Regions from separate parts of the Paenibacillus sp. sgz302191 genome, predicted to be linked through region 1. Evidence: riboswitches for the same ligand, from Rfam matches in the RefSeq annotation. Region 1 holds a riboswitch; each other region holds the start of a gene.
What was found. Region 1 has a riboswitch for cyclic di-GMP ahead of AC3G2T_RS17705 (RHS repeat-associated core domain-containing protein). Riboswitches for the same ligand answer to the same signal wherever they lie in the genome.
Positions count from the first base shown of each region.

Region 1 (3,102 bases):
ATTCTGGAATCTAAAGTTTGTATCTTGGAAATTGCATTACCTCCAGAGAGATTTATTTCTGGAACTCTAGAGAAATTGCCAGTACCCAAATTAAAACTTCCTACATAACAATTTGGGTGTTGTTGAACAGTGCTTCCCGATGGTGCCAAATACAAGTCTATACTGCTGGTATAATGTGACGGGTCAGTTGAACTGATTTGAAATACCAATTGTGTGCTGGAACTAGAGATAACAGTGATTCCCACATTATTATCCTTGTAGCCAATCTGTTTTCCACTCGGATTACGTGGATCATTACTCTCTACCAACATGAAATTTCTATATCCATACCCACCGTATCTCATGCTTACCCAATATTCTAAGGGAGGCAAATTATTTCCAGTAACTGTAAACGTGGGATTAAAATACATGTCACCATAATTTGCAGTTATTGAAGTCACTTTTATTGTGTTGGGAGCTAATGTACCCAAATTAAAACTTCCTACATAAAAGCTCGGATGTTTTTGAACAGTACTTCCCGACGGTGCTAAATACAAATCTATACTGCTGGTATAATGTGACGGATCAGTTGAACTGATTTGAAATACCAATTGTGTGCTGGAACTAGAGATTACAGTTATTCCTACGTTACTATCTTTGTAACCAATCTGTTTTCCACTCGGATCACGTGGATCATTACTCTCTACCAACATGAAATTTCTATACCCTTCACCACCGAATCTCATATATGTCATATACTCCAAGGGGGGCAAGTTAGTTCCGGTAATAGTAAACGTGGGGTTAAAATACATGTCACCATAGTTTGCAGTTATTGAGGTTACTTTTATTGTGTTGGGAGATAATGTGCTCAAATTAAAGCTTCCTACATAAAAGCTCGGATGTTTTTGAACAGTACTTCCCGATGGTGCTAAATACAAATCTATACTGCTGGTATAATGTGATGGGTCAGTTGAACTGATTTGAAATACTAATTGTGTGCTGGAACTAGAGATTACAGTTATTCCTACGTTACTATCTTTGTAACCAATCTGTTTTCCACTCGGATCACGTGGATCATTACTCTCTACCAACATGAAATTTCTATACCCTTCACCACCGAATCTCATATATGTCATATACTCCAAGGGAGGCAAGTTAGTTCCGGTAATGGTAAACGTGGGGTTAAAATACATGTCACCATAGTTTGCAGTTATTGAGGTTACTTTTATTGTATTGGGAGCTAATGTACTCAAATTAAAGCTTCCTACATAAAAACTTGGATGTTGTTGAACAGTACTTCCCGATGGTGCTAAATACAAATCTATATTACTGGTATAGTGTGATGGGGTTGTTGCACTGATTTGAAATACCATTTGTGTGCTGGAACTAGAGATAACGTTTATTCCTACATTATTATCCTTGTAACCAATCTGTATTCCACTCGGATTACGTGCATCATTACTCTCTACCAACATGAAATTTCTATATCCATATCCACCGTAACTCATGCTTGTCTTGTATTCCAAGGAAGGCAAATTAGTTCCGGTAACGGTAAATGTAGGGTTGAAATACATATCACCATAATTTGCAGTTATTGAAGTTACTTTTATTGTGTTGGAAGTATCCGCCGCATAAATGGTATTATCAACATCTTTGAACAATATGGAGAATAATATTGTTAATATTAGTAATAATGAAGTAATCTTTTTCAAAAATAACTCACCTCAAGTAATATAAAATAAGAATTCAATAAACGGTTAAGCTAATCAAGTGATATTATCACCAAAAAATTGCAAACAGTCAGCATTCAAAATAATAGCGCCTTACATTGTTGAATTTTAACCTAATACCTACGGATTAGCCCCCTTCCTCTCTTATCTTTATGCCGATTTTGAAGTCCGATTGGAACTGATCAGAACCGTAACTATATCGATTATCAACTTAAAAATTTCGTTTCAAAGCCTCCTTTCGGAAATAATTCTTGGTGATCTCTGGTAAAAGAAGGTCGGCATCTCGCATGTCATCTCGCTTTCTGAGCTGCTTTCAACAACAAAAAACCAACCGCTTGTGGTAACCCGGCGGCCGTTTCTCCAGAGATGTCTTGCGACATGCATCCCGGAAAAGTAGGTCCGTGGCTTTGCGTCCTTGTCTTTCGAGCAAGTTTGCCTTTTCATTTTCACTTGGTTCATAGGTAGACGAATCTATAAAAAATAGTACATTCGATCCATAACTCTATCCATAATAACCCATACTCTTGTTGACTATCAATATAAATTTCAATTTTTATCCAAAGTATGCGAAATTTCGCGAAAAATCGCCACTGAAACGATTTCTCCCCACCCCGTTCCTTTCCTCAAGGGTTGCTGAACTGAAGCGGGGCACAAGGTCGCTTGGCAACAAAAAGGCAGGCTCCCGATACGATCCGTCGGCAGCCTGCGACCCGTTCGAACGCGCTAATTGGAACCTTTTTCTCTCACCCGATGTACCTGCAGGTTGCGGTATTCGGCGATGAGCGGGGCCATTTGGCGAAACCCGATCCGCCCTTGGCCGAGGATAGGGCCGTAAGTCGTACCGTCATCCTTCCATTCAAGTACCAATAGATCGTTGATGGCGAACAGCACCTCCCCGCCATGAACGAGCACGCGCATGCGATACGGCCCTCTCGCGTCGAGCACGGGCGGCAGCGGATCGGCCCCCTGCGCGGCCAGATGAAAACCGTAACTTTTTCTTAAGTTACAGGTATGAAAAGAGCGCTCCTCCTCCCATAATCTGCGGTAATAGGAGATGTGATAAGCATTGATGTCCCCGTGGTGGTACTGGTCATAGACGCCTACCCGCCGCTCGAGCCCGGGGTCGAACATATCTTTGCCGCTGCGGCCCGCCGCGCTGAAAAAAAGAATGCAAAGCCCCGGTTCTTTAACCGGCCAAAAATCCCAACTGATCGACAAGCCGTCCGGAAACGTCTCCGGGCACCAAAGCACAAAATTGGCTCTCTGCCCTTCCCCGGCATCCAGGGCGTTCTCCATCCGCATTCTGCCCTGGGGAAAAGAGATATTCGCGCTTCCTTCCAGGCGAAAATCCGCGATATCCGCCGGTGAAGCAAGCGGGTTCTCATACAGCGTC
Region 1 covers NZ_JBYLHY010000011.1:175,283-178,384, reverse strand. Annotated here, with positions in the region: gene AC3G2T_RS17705 (RHS repeat-associated core domain-containing protein) at 1-1,691, opposite strand, end outside; cyclic di-GMP riboswitch class I at 2,046-2,156, opposite strand; gene AC3G2T_RS17700 (YesU family protein) at 2,433-3,102, opposite strand, start outside.

Region 2 (3,102 bases), on a different contig from region 1:
GCATCTTATCATCCTATTGTACATACTTTGATTCTTGGAACCGTCATGGCCCGGGCGGCTTCTTCGATGAGCCTGCCGTTTTTGGCGATATATTTGGCCAAGCATACTTCCATGAGCGAGGTGGCGATCGGCGTCGTCATCGGCATGGGTTCACTGGCGGGGACGGCGGGGGGGTTCATCGGAGGCGCGCTTTCCGACAGATTCGGGCGCAGAGTGATTATGCTTGCGGCGCTTTTGGGCTGGGCCGTCGTCTTTACGGGCTTTGCCTTCGTCAAGCTGCCGCTGCTGTTCATGCTGCTGAACATGGTCAACGGCTTATGCCGCTCCTTTTATGAGCCCGTATCGCAGGCTTTAATGGCCGACCTCACGGAACCGGACAAAAGGTTCAAAGTTTTTTCCATGCGCTACATGGCGATTAACGTCGGCGTAGCCGTGGGCCCTTTGCTGGGAGCGTATTTCGCGACGCTGGACGGTTCGCTGCCTTTTCTTCTTACGGGCATCGTATATTTTATTTACCTGGTGACTTTGTGCGTGCTGCTGTCGGTTTTCGGCATCAAGCAAATTGAAGGGGAGAAGAAAGCCCCGGTGACTTTCGCCTCGGCCTGGACCGTTATCCGCAGCGACATTTCTTTCAGATACTACACGATCGGCGGGATTATCGGAGCAATCGGCTATTCGCAGGTGATGGTGACGCTGTCCCAGTATATGCAAAAAAGCTTCGCCGACGGCGTGCAAATGTTCGCGCTGCTCATGAGCGTGAACGCGATAGCGGTGATCGCGATGCAAATTCCGCTGACTCGCTGGGCGGAAAAATACAGCCCGCTTATGGCGGTAACGGTTGGCAACGTCATGTTCGCGCTCGGAGATGTCGGCTTTGCCTTGTCGCATACGACTTTTCTTCTGGTCGTCTCCATGGTCGTTTTTACGATGGGGGAAATTTTGAACTATCCCGCCGCCAGCCTGCTAATCGATAAGCTGGCTCCCGAGCATATGAAAGGAACGTATTTCGGCGCGCAGACGTTTACGAACTTGGGCCATTTTATAGGGCCGTGGGTGGGCGGATTGCTGCTGGTTTATTACGGAGGGCACGTATTGTTCCTCGTTATGGCTGTCGTGACAATAGGCGGAAATTTGTTTTATACGCGCGGATCTCAGCGCTTTCACCGGGTCGGGAATGTGTCTAAAAAAGAACAACTTTGAAAAATGGTTCTAATTACCTAATATAATATTGTAAAATAGGTATAACAGAGTATTCGAATTCGCCAAAACATACCTTATCCTTGATAGTAGTAAAAAGCGATGATTTGACAGCTTTCGATATGGCTCGATAATGGCAAACCTGGCGAAAGCCAGCGACGCAAAGCTACAGGGGCTTCCTTGTTCGTCAGGGGACACGATGCCAGCCAGCAGCCGAAAGTCAGGGCGACGATAACAGTTCCCCCTCCTTTTCAGACGTAGGTGGGGTTTTGCTTATGAAACAATAAAACAAAGGGAGGATCCAGCAGCATGCAGCCTGAATGGATGCAAAATGAAGAAGAAGTAATTACTTCGCTGTGTGGTAACCATGTTGCCCGTCTGGTACCATCCTCGGATGGACCGAAGTTGATGATTAACCGTGAAGAATACGCGCTGAAAGAAACTTGCTGGGATATAGAAATGTTTCACGGCCGGAGCAGCAGCATTTTGATCTTTTACTGGAAGGGTGAAGTAAAGCTTTCCGTAAAATTTCCGCCGTTATCTCAAGTGGAAGCGTTCCTTTCCAGACTATTCCAATGTCTAACATTCAAAATGAGGACGGTTCAGCCTGTTTAGGCTTACCGTTCTTTTCTTTTGCCTGCGGGGCATTCTAAAGATTTGTTGGATTTGTCAAAAATCGTTGTCACTTGTTGACAGTGACGCTATAATAGATGGAAAATAAAGTAGTTCTGCAGGACTAATTGGAGGATACATAACATGAGGTTGATCACTCGTTCGGATTTTGACGGGCTTGTTTGCGCGATGCTGTTCAAAAAATTGAACATGGTAGACGAAATGAAATTCGTACATCCCAAAGATGTGCAGGACGGCCTGATCGAAGTGACGTCTAACGATATTTTGGCGAACGTTCCTTATGTGCCGGGTTGCGGCCTTTGGTTCGATCATCATTCCAGCGAGTTGGAGCGGATGGGGAAGAGGGTCGAGTTTGAGGGAGAGACACGGATCGCGCCGAGCGCGGCCAGAGTCGTATACGACTACTACGGGGGCAAAGCCGTTTTCGGCAATATCGACGATATTATGAAAGGCGTGGACAAAGCGGATTCCGCCCAGTTCAGCCAAGAGGATATTTTGAAGCCGCAGGGCTGGGATCTTCTTTCGTTCATTATGGATGCTCGCACCGGGCTCGGACGCTACCGCGATTACCGGATCAGCAACTACCAGTTGATGGAGGACCTCGTGGAGCACTGCGCAACGATGTCTGTCCATGAAATCATGGAACTGCCTGATGTGAAAGAGCGGGTTAACCGTTATTTTGAGCTGGATGCTTTATACCGCGAAATGCTCGGCAAGTACACGCGTACGGAGGGCAATGTTATCGTAACGGATCTCAGAGGCGTGGAAACGATTTATCCAGGCAACCGCTTCATGGTCTATGCGCTCTATCCGGAGCAAAATATTTCAATCTGGGTCGTCGACGGGCGCAACAAACAAAACTGCGTAATCGCCTGCGGGCACAGCATCGTCAACCGCACTTCGCAAACGAATATAGGCACGCTCATGCTCAAAAACGGCGGTGGCGGGCATCATGTGGCGGGGACGTGCCAAGTTCCTTACGAAAACGCGAACGAGGTGCTGGAGCAAATTATCGCCACGATGAGAAATGACGGTTAAGAATTAACTTGCAGCCGCAGGAAGGGGAGATCCCGGAGAGCGGCTTTTTTCAGTGATGTTATTGCGCAGGTGAATGCGCTGACGTTATGATAATAGGAGATAGGTGTAGATAAATAGAGAAAACGGAGGGATAGGACGTGAATTTGCAGCGAATTCATCATGTAGCGGTCATTTGCTCGAATTATGAAACATCGAAACGTTTTTATGTCGAGCTGCTTGGGCTCAAGATCATTC
Region 2 covers NZ_JBYLHY010000003.1:229,789-232,890, reverse strand. Annotated here, with positions in the region: gene AC3G2T_RS05940 (MDR family MFS transporter) at 1-1,200, shown strand, start outside; cyclic di-GMP riboswitch class I at 1,323-1,415, shown strand; gene AC3G2T_RS05935 (hypothetical protein) at 1,507-1,812, shown strand; gene AC3G2T_RS05930 (exopolyphosphatase) at 1,954-2,868, shown strand; gene gloA2 (SMU1112c/YaeR family gloxylase I-like metalloprotein) at 3,006-3,102, shown strand, end outside.
Region 2: it holds a riboswitch for cyclic di-GMP, as region 1 does, so the genes downstream of both, AC3G2T_RS05935 (hypothetical protein) here and AC3G2T_RS17705 (RHS repeat-associated core domain-containing protein) in region 1, are expected to answer to the same signal.

Region 3 (3,102 bases), on a different contig from region 1:
CCAACTTTTGCCGGACGATGAAACGTCGCTGATTGCGAAAGTAAAAGAGGGCGATTACGATGTCGGGCTCATCCTCGACCAATATCCCGCCGACACCCAGCTTCGCTGCATCAAAGTTCGGGAAGAACCGCTCGTGCTGGTCGCCCCTCCCAGCCACCCGCTGGCGCTGGCTGAGCAGGTTGCGCTGGCCGATCTTGGGCATAACGAATTTATCGTCACGGAAGAAAGCTGCATATACCGCAACTTGTTCGAAAAGCTGCTGAAAGACCAGAGCATCCCTTTTCGCATCGGATTTGAGCTGGGCAACCTGGAAGCGATCAAGCAGTGCGCCATGAACGGGCTAGGCATCGCCCTGCTGCCCCGGATCGCCGTGGAATCCGAACTGGCACGCAAGCAGCTTGCCGTCATCCCGATCGCTCATCCGAATTTAAGCGTGGACCTGCAACTGCTCATCCACCCCAAAAAATGGATGTCCCAAGCGCTGCAAGCTTTCATCGACATGTTGTCGGCGCCTCAACCAACCTAAGCTCCGCTGCTGGCTGTAGCTGCCTCCGAAACGCTCAACGGCTGCCGGCCACCAGCAGCCTATTCCTCTGCGGGCTGTAGCTGCTGCCGAAACGCTCGACGGCTAGCGGCCACCAGCAGCCTTTTCTGCTGCGGGTTGTCGCTGGGTGGTCGTGGTCGACCGGCGTCATGCCGCGCAACACCGCACGCAGTGCGATCGATCCGCGTCATGCTCGGGCCGGCACAAACAGCCTGTAAGGACGCTTCCCGAGTTCTCCGCCCGAGTTGAGAATTGTTATCATTTCAATACTCGCATCATACCCCAAAAAAAGAAACTTATCAACAACCAGGTTGCCATAAGTTTCTTTTTTCTTTATGCTTTTTTGAGCGTCGACATGCGTCGGCGACACAACGCGCGCCTGAGATTTGCGGGCGTTGAGAAACGGCTTCGCCTGACTGGAGCCGCATCGTAATCGCATCCCCCGCCCGCCCTCGCTTGTTGGTAAGATGTACATTGTCGGCTTTAACTGCGGGAAGGCACTCTATCCCCACCCAATTAGAACGGCCCAGCCGTTTGAAAAGAGGCATAGCTCCAGCAAAACCTGCAAAAGTACAGGCTTTTTCGATGGATACGGCTCGTTTGGAGGAAAAGCCTGCGATTGTGCAGGAATTTCCGACCAAACTGGCGCTAACCCCGTATATGGGCGAAAAAAACTGTACTTTTGCAGGAATTTACCACGGCAAGCTCGTTAATACGAAAAAAACTGCACTTTTGCAGGAATTTTTCGCGGCAAGCTCGTCAAAGTGCTAAAAGCACTACTTTCTACAGGATAATACCACGACAAGATCGTCAATGCGCAAAATGCTCCGCGTTCTGCAGGAATTTACCACGGCAAGCTCGTCAAAGCGCAAAATGCTCCACTTTATACGAAAATAGACACAATAGACCTGAATTATTTTCATTCTGTGGGGTGATGTCCACGACGTCATGGGGGTTTTTGCAAGAATATTGCGCGACAAACTCGTAAATGCGAGGCTCATTCTACGTTGCCAGACCAATTAGGCCTTAACGAGCAAGTATTAATCCGGTGCGCGCCAAGCCACAAAAAAAGAAGCTCTCCTTTTCGAAAAGGTAGAGCTTCCCGGCTTTGTGCAATTATACACGAATGTCGATGCTGCTCCCCAAGTGGGGGGTGACTGAAGCGGCGGCCGCCGCAACTTGCTGCTGGGATTTCGCGAAATCTTCCAGCATCACGCTTGCTTGCGCCGTTTGCGTATTATTGATTTTTTTCAGCAGCTGCAGTCCGACTGCTTGCTGCAAAGCATTGCCGCTTCCGACCGCGGATAGCGGGGCATTTACGCTCATAATCTTCCTCCTCTCACCGTTCGGTAGCTGGCTGGCGTACGGCTGCAAGCCGATTAGCCCCTGTAGCTTTGCGTCAGACGCTTTCGCGCCGTTTGCCGTTTCGCAGATGTCAGGCAGAACTTTGCGCCCCTTCAGTATAGGCCATTTATCCTAAATCGTCAATTTCTGCGCAAGATTACAGTCCGAATTGAGCCGGATTTGCCCGCCAGGAGCGGAGGAGTTCCATGTCTTCTTCTTTGATTGCTCCTTGCTCCAAAGCTACTTCAAGCAGCTTCGTATAATTGGAAAGCGTATGAAGCGGCATTCCGGCTTCCCGGAAAGCGTCCGCCGCCTTATCCAATTGATAGGAAAAGATCGCGAGAACGCCCAATGCTTTCGCCCCCGCATCGTTAACGGCCAAAGCCGCTTTCAGCGAGCTTCCGCCGGTTGAGATCAGGTCTTCGATCACGATGACTTGCTGACCGGGCTTAACAGTCCCCTCGATCAGGTTCTCCTTGCCGTGGCCTTTGGCTTTGTCACGGACGTATATCATGGGCAGGCCCAGCTTCTGTGCGACCCATGCCGCGTGAGGAATGCCGGCAGTCGCCGTGCCGGCGACCACTTCGGCTTGCGGAAACTTTTCCTTGATCAGCAGCACAAAACTGTCTGCAATCAGCTCGCGTATAGCCGGATGAGACATGGTCAGCCGGTTATCGCAATAAATCGGCGACTTGAGGCCCGATGTCCACGTAAAAGGCTGCTGCGGGCGAAGCGTTACCGCTCCTATCTCCAATAATGAGGAAGCAACTCGCTTCGCTATCGTTTCAAGCTGACTCATGTTCTCTCACACCGTTCCTTTCGAATGTAGGGGCAGGCCCGTCAAAGCGCGACGGAGGCGATGATCGACTCCATCGCCGCTCTGGGATCGGCCGCCGCCGTAATCGGGCGGCCGATCACGACAAAATCGGTGCCCTGCGCGAACGCCTCAGCCGGCGTCATGACGCGCGTCTGGTCGCCGATATCGGCGCCCGCAGGGCGAATGCCCGGCGTTACGGTGACGAATGCGTCACCGCACGCCGCTTTGATTTGCGTCACTTCAAGCGGTGACGCAACGACGCCCTGCAGCCCAGCCGACTGCGCCAGGCGGGCATAGCGAAGCACGGCCTGCTCGACAGTGCCTGTCAGGCCGATTTCTTCGTTCAGCACCTGCTGGCCGGTGCTGGTCAGCTGGGTGACGCCGATGACAATCGGGC
Region 3 covers NZ_JBYLHY010000006.1:105,116-108,217, forward strand. Annotated here, with positions in the region: gene AC3G2T_RS10770 (LysR family transcriptional regulator) at 1-526, shown strand, start outside; gene AC3G2T_RS10775 (hypothetical protein) at 1,019-1,315, shown strand; gene AC3G2T_RS10780 (putative motility protein) at 1,661-1,870, opposite strand; cyclic di-GMP riboswitch class I at 1,890-1,977, opposite strand; gene pyrE (orotate phosphoribosyltransferase) at 2,046-2,687, opposite strand; gene pyrF (orotidine-5'-phosphate decarboxylase) at 2,729-3,102, opposite strand, start outside.
Region 3: it holds a riboswitch for cyclic di-GMP, as region 1 does, so the genes downstream of both, AC3G2T_RS10780 (putative motility protein) here and AC3G2T_RS17705 (RHS repeat-associated core domain-containing protein) in region 1, are expected to answer to the same signal.

Region 4 (3,102 bases), on a different contig from region 1:
TAATATCAACTTTATCTAAGGTAATTTCTCCTTGGACAAAGAGGTTCATATATGCCCTGGTGTGAACGAGCTTAGAGGAATCTGTAGTGATTGGAATGATAACCCGGTTGCAATAGCTTAAGAGTTGTATTCCAGCTGCCGCCGTAAGATCAGTATGCATATCAATTATGACGACATCGAACATCTGCCGAACTGTCTTGAGCAGCGTAATAAAGAACAGTTCCGAAAAGTCGCCCTGTGTTACAACATCGGGGTTTCCGACAAGTACCTTGATGCCGTGCCGTTCTACGAATATACTATCCAGCGTTTCAGCCGTAAGGTCTTTGTTCAAATAGGCTTGATAGGCGTCATATAGCGTCCTTCCCTTCGGATACCCGATATTCAGGTAATCTGCTATATCAGGGTTGACCAAGTTTAAGTCCATCAGCAGCACTTTCATATGCTGTCCGAGGTATATCGCCTGATTTAGAGCGAGGGTTGTTTTCCCATTTGAACCTACGCACCAATAACCGACAGCATGATTGAGAAAGCGGCTCCGGTCCTTGTCCACGACCCCCGTTCTAATTGTTGATGAAACTTCTTGCTGCCCGTTTTCTTTTGCTAAGTTATTACGTTCCTTGATCGTCTTGATAATGTTCTTTGAATCATCCGGCTCTATCGCCTCCTGCGCGCTCGATTTAGCTTGCGTGCTTACCTCTGTTGGGGCTGCTTCGGCTCTAGGTTTAGTATCTTCCCTCGCAACTGCTTCATGCGTCGCCGTTACTTCATTTACTGCTTCTTCTACCTCTCTCTCCGCACTCGGCATTCGCTGTTTAAGCTTTTTGAAAAATGGCGAGTCAGCGGGAGCGACTTCCTTTATTGTCTCTTCCTCTGGCGGATCAGGCTCATGAATCACTTCGGGAAGTTCAATTGCTCTTACTTGAACTGGATTATTCAGCATTTTGTCCGAGAGCTTGTCCATGAGATTTGGAAATTGTCCTGTAAACACGATAATATCGATAGAACCCTCAAGCTGTGCGACGTTTGGATAGAAGTCGATATTTTTATCAACAATAATAAGGTCCGGTATTTGCGAGGACATAGCTTCCATAAACTGGCCCAAGCTCTTGAGATTTACGGATGTTTGGTGCTCCTTCCCGATCCGATCCATGATTTTCTTATAGGTAACGTCTTTGCTGATCGAAAGAAAGATGTTCACGGTTTAGCTACTCCTTTCGGATCTGGTTCTTTCATTAATCGAATATCACCCTTTCGGGCATATGTATCAAATTTTTGCGCTTGTTCCTTCGACATTTTAACCGTAATGGCTTCTATATTAACTCTGTCGGAATCCTTTTCATCCGAGATGTCCAAGCCATCACGGTTCACCATAGCGACAATTGTCAGGTTTGTAAGAAGGGAATCTTGGAATGATTCCTTTTTCTCACGATCATAAGACTCAATAGATACTTGATCGCCCCGCTGGAGCTGCCAGGCCACAACCTCATCTTTATTAATGGCTTTTACGCCGACGATAACTTCTCCCGGTTGAATCTCTATGAGCGGTTTTAAGGCGATATCATTGCGACTCAAATATTCATCTTGGTTCATAGCTTCTTTGGCATAGGTACGATTAAAATAGCTCTCATCATCGATCATCCAGCCTTTTTTGTCTTTCACCTTCTCCATATGAAAGTAATCTTTCTTTAAAACTGAACCTTTCGGAATTTTTTTTGACGCTACCCATACCTTGGGGTAGGAATTCTGATTCACAAAATACATGGCCGAAATACCTGCTGCGATAACCCCTACAATAATCCATCTTTTATTAAACATCTAAATCCTCCGTTTACGTTTAATGGGGGTCTCTTGTCTACCAAACTACTCAAAATTCCTGTAGAATAATGGCACAAGAGAATTTATTACCAGTATATAAATCTATCAATCTACTAGTCAAGTAGTATATTAGTTTGTTAATATCTTAATCTACTAGTTGTATTGTATATTGATGGATTATATAATGAAAGGGCGAAGGTGAAAAATTTGTCAGATAAGTACCCTCTGAACATCGATGTGCGTTTCAAAAAACCACTTCAACGTAGAAAGGTCGACAAAGATATGGATATAAAGGACTCAGTTATGCAGGCCCTCGACTTATATTTCATACCTGAAATGCAGCAATTTATCGAAAAATATGGGAATGACGCCCCAAAAAAATTAGCCGCATTATTGAAAAAAGAACTATGAGATACAACATAATAAATGTTTTTGACATTAAAAAAAGCCCCAAATATGGGGCTTTTTTAGAACCCTTCTTTGGTAACCCGGCTATCATAGCATACATTTCTAATGCTTTAGACCCGTGGCTTTGCGCCCTCCCCTTTCGGGAAGTTTGCCCTTATCAGTGAAGTAAATTTTAGAATAATTAGGAAATTCGTCTTATTTACTAATGCATAAAACATATTACCACTTTATATATGTAGATGTTTGTCGAAACTTGTTGTCGAAAAATATATTTTTAGAAGTGTGTACGATCGTATGCCATTGGTACTATAATTTATTTTCAGAAAGTTATTGTTACATCATCAACTCCATTCATGGATAATACAAAAATAAAATATTAATTTACTTTTGTATTATATTATGATATATTCCATTCATCATTAACTTTAAGGAGTGACGACATGAAAAAGAAAATTTTTTTACTAGCATCTTCCATTATGATTCTGAGTGGCTGCAATAAGACGGTGATGCCCGTTGAAGCAAGCTCAGTTGATCAATTAGCTGTGGCTACCACTCTGCCCAACTTTAAGGACATTCAAGGTCACTGGGCAAAATCCGCAATAGAATTGGCAACACAGAAAGGGTATTTGGACGGCTATGAGGACGGAACATTCAGACCGGAACAAAACATAAGTCGGGCTGAATTCATGAAGATGACCGTTACCGCATTAAAGCTTGAGGTTGCCAAGTCGGGAAGTGGAGATAACTGGTATACCCCTTACATCAATGCAGCTGTGAAAGCCGGTATCCATCGATGGAACGACTTTACAACAGGTGACTGGAATACGCCAATAAGCCGCTTGGAAATGGCGAGAATTGGTGTCCGTGCTACAACGAAAA
Region 4 covers NZ_JBYLHY010000042.1:23,789-26,890, forward strand. Annotated here, with positions in the region: gene AC3G2T_RS34990 (CpaE/TadZ family protein) at 1-1,198, opposite strand, end outside; gene AC3G2T_RS34995 (CpaB family protein) at 1,195-1,815, opposite strand; gene AC3G2T_RS35000 (hypothetical protein) at 2,023-2,226, shown strand; cyclic di-GMP riboswitch class I at 2,295-2,386, opposite strand; gene AC3G2T_RS35005 (S-layer homology domain-containing protein) at 2,664-3,102, shown strand, end outside.
Region 4: it holds a riboswitch for cyclic di-GMP, as region 1 does, so the genes downstream of both, AC3G2T_RS34995 (CpaB family protein) here and AC3G2T_RS17705 (RHS repeat-associated core domain-containing protein) in region 1, are expected to answer to the same signal.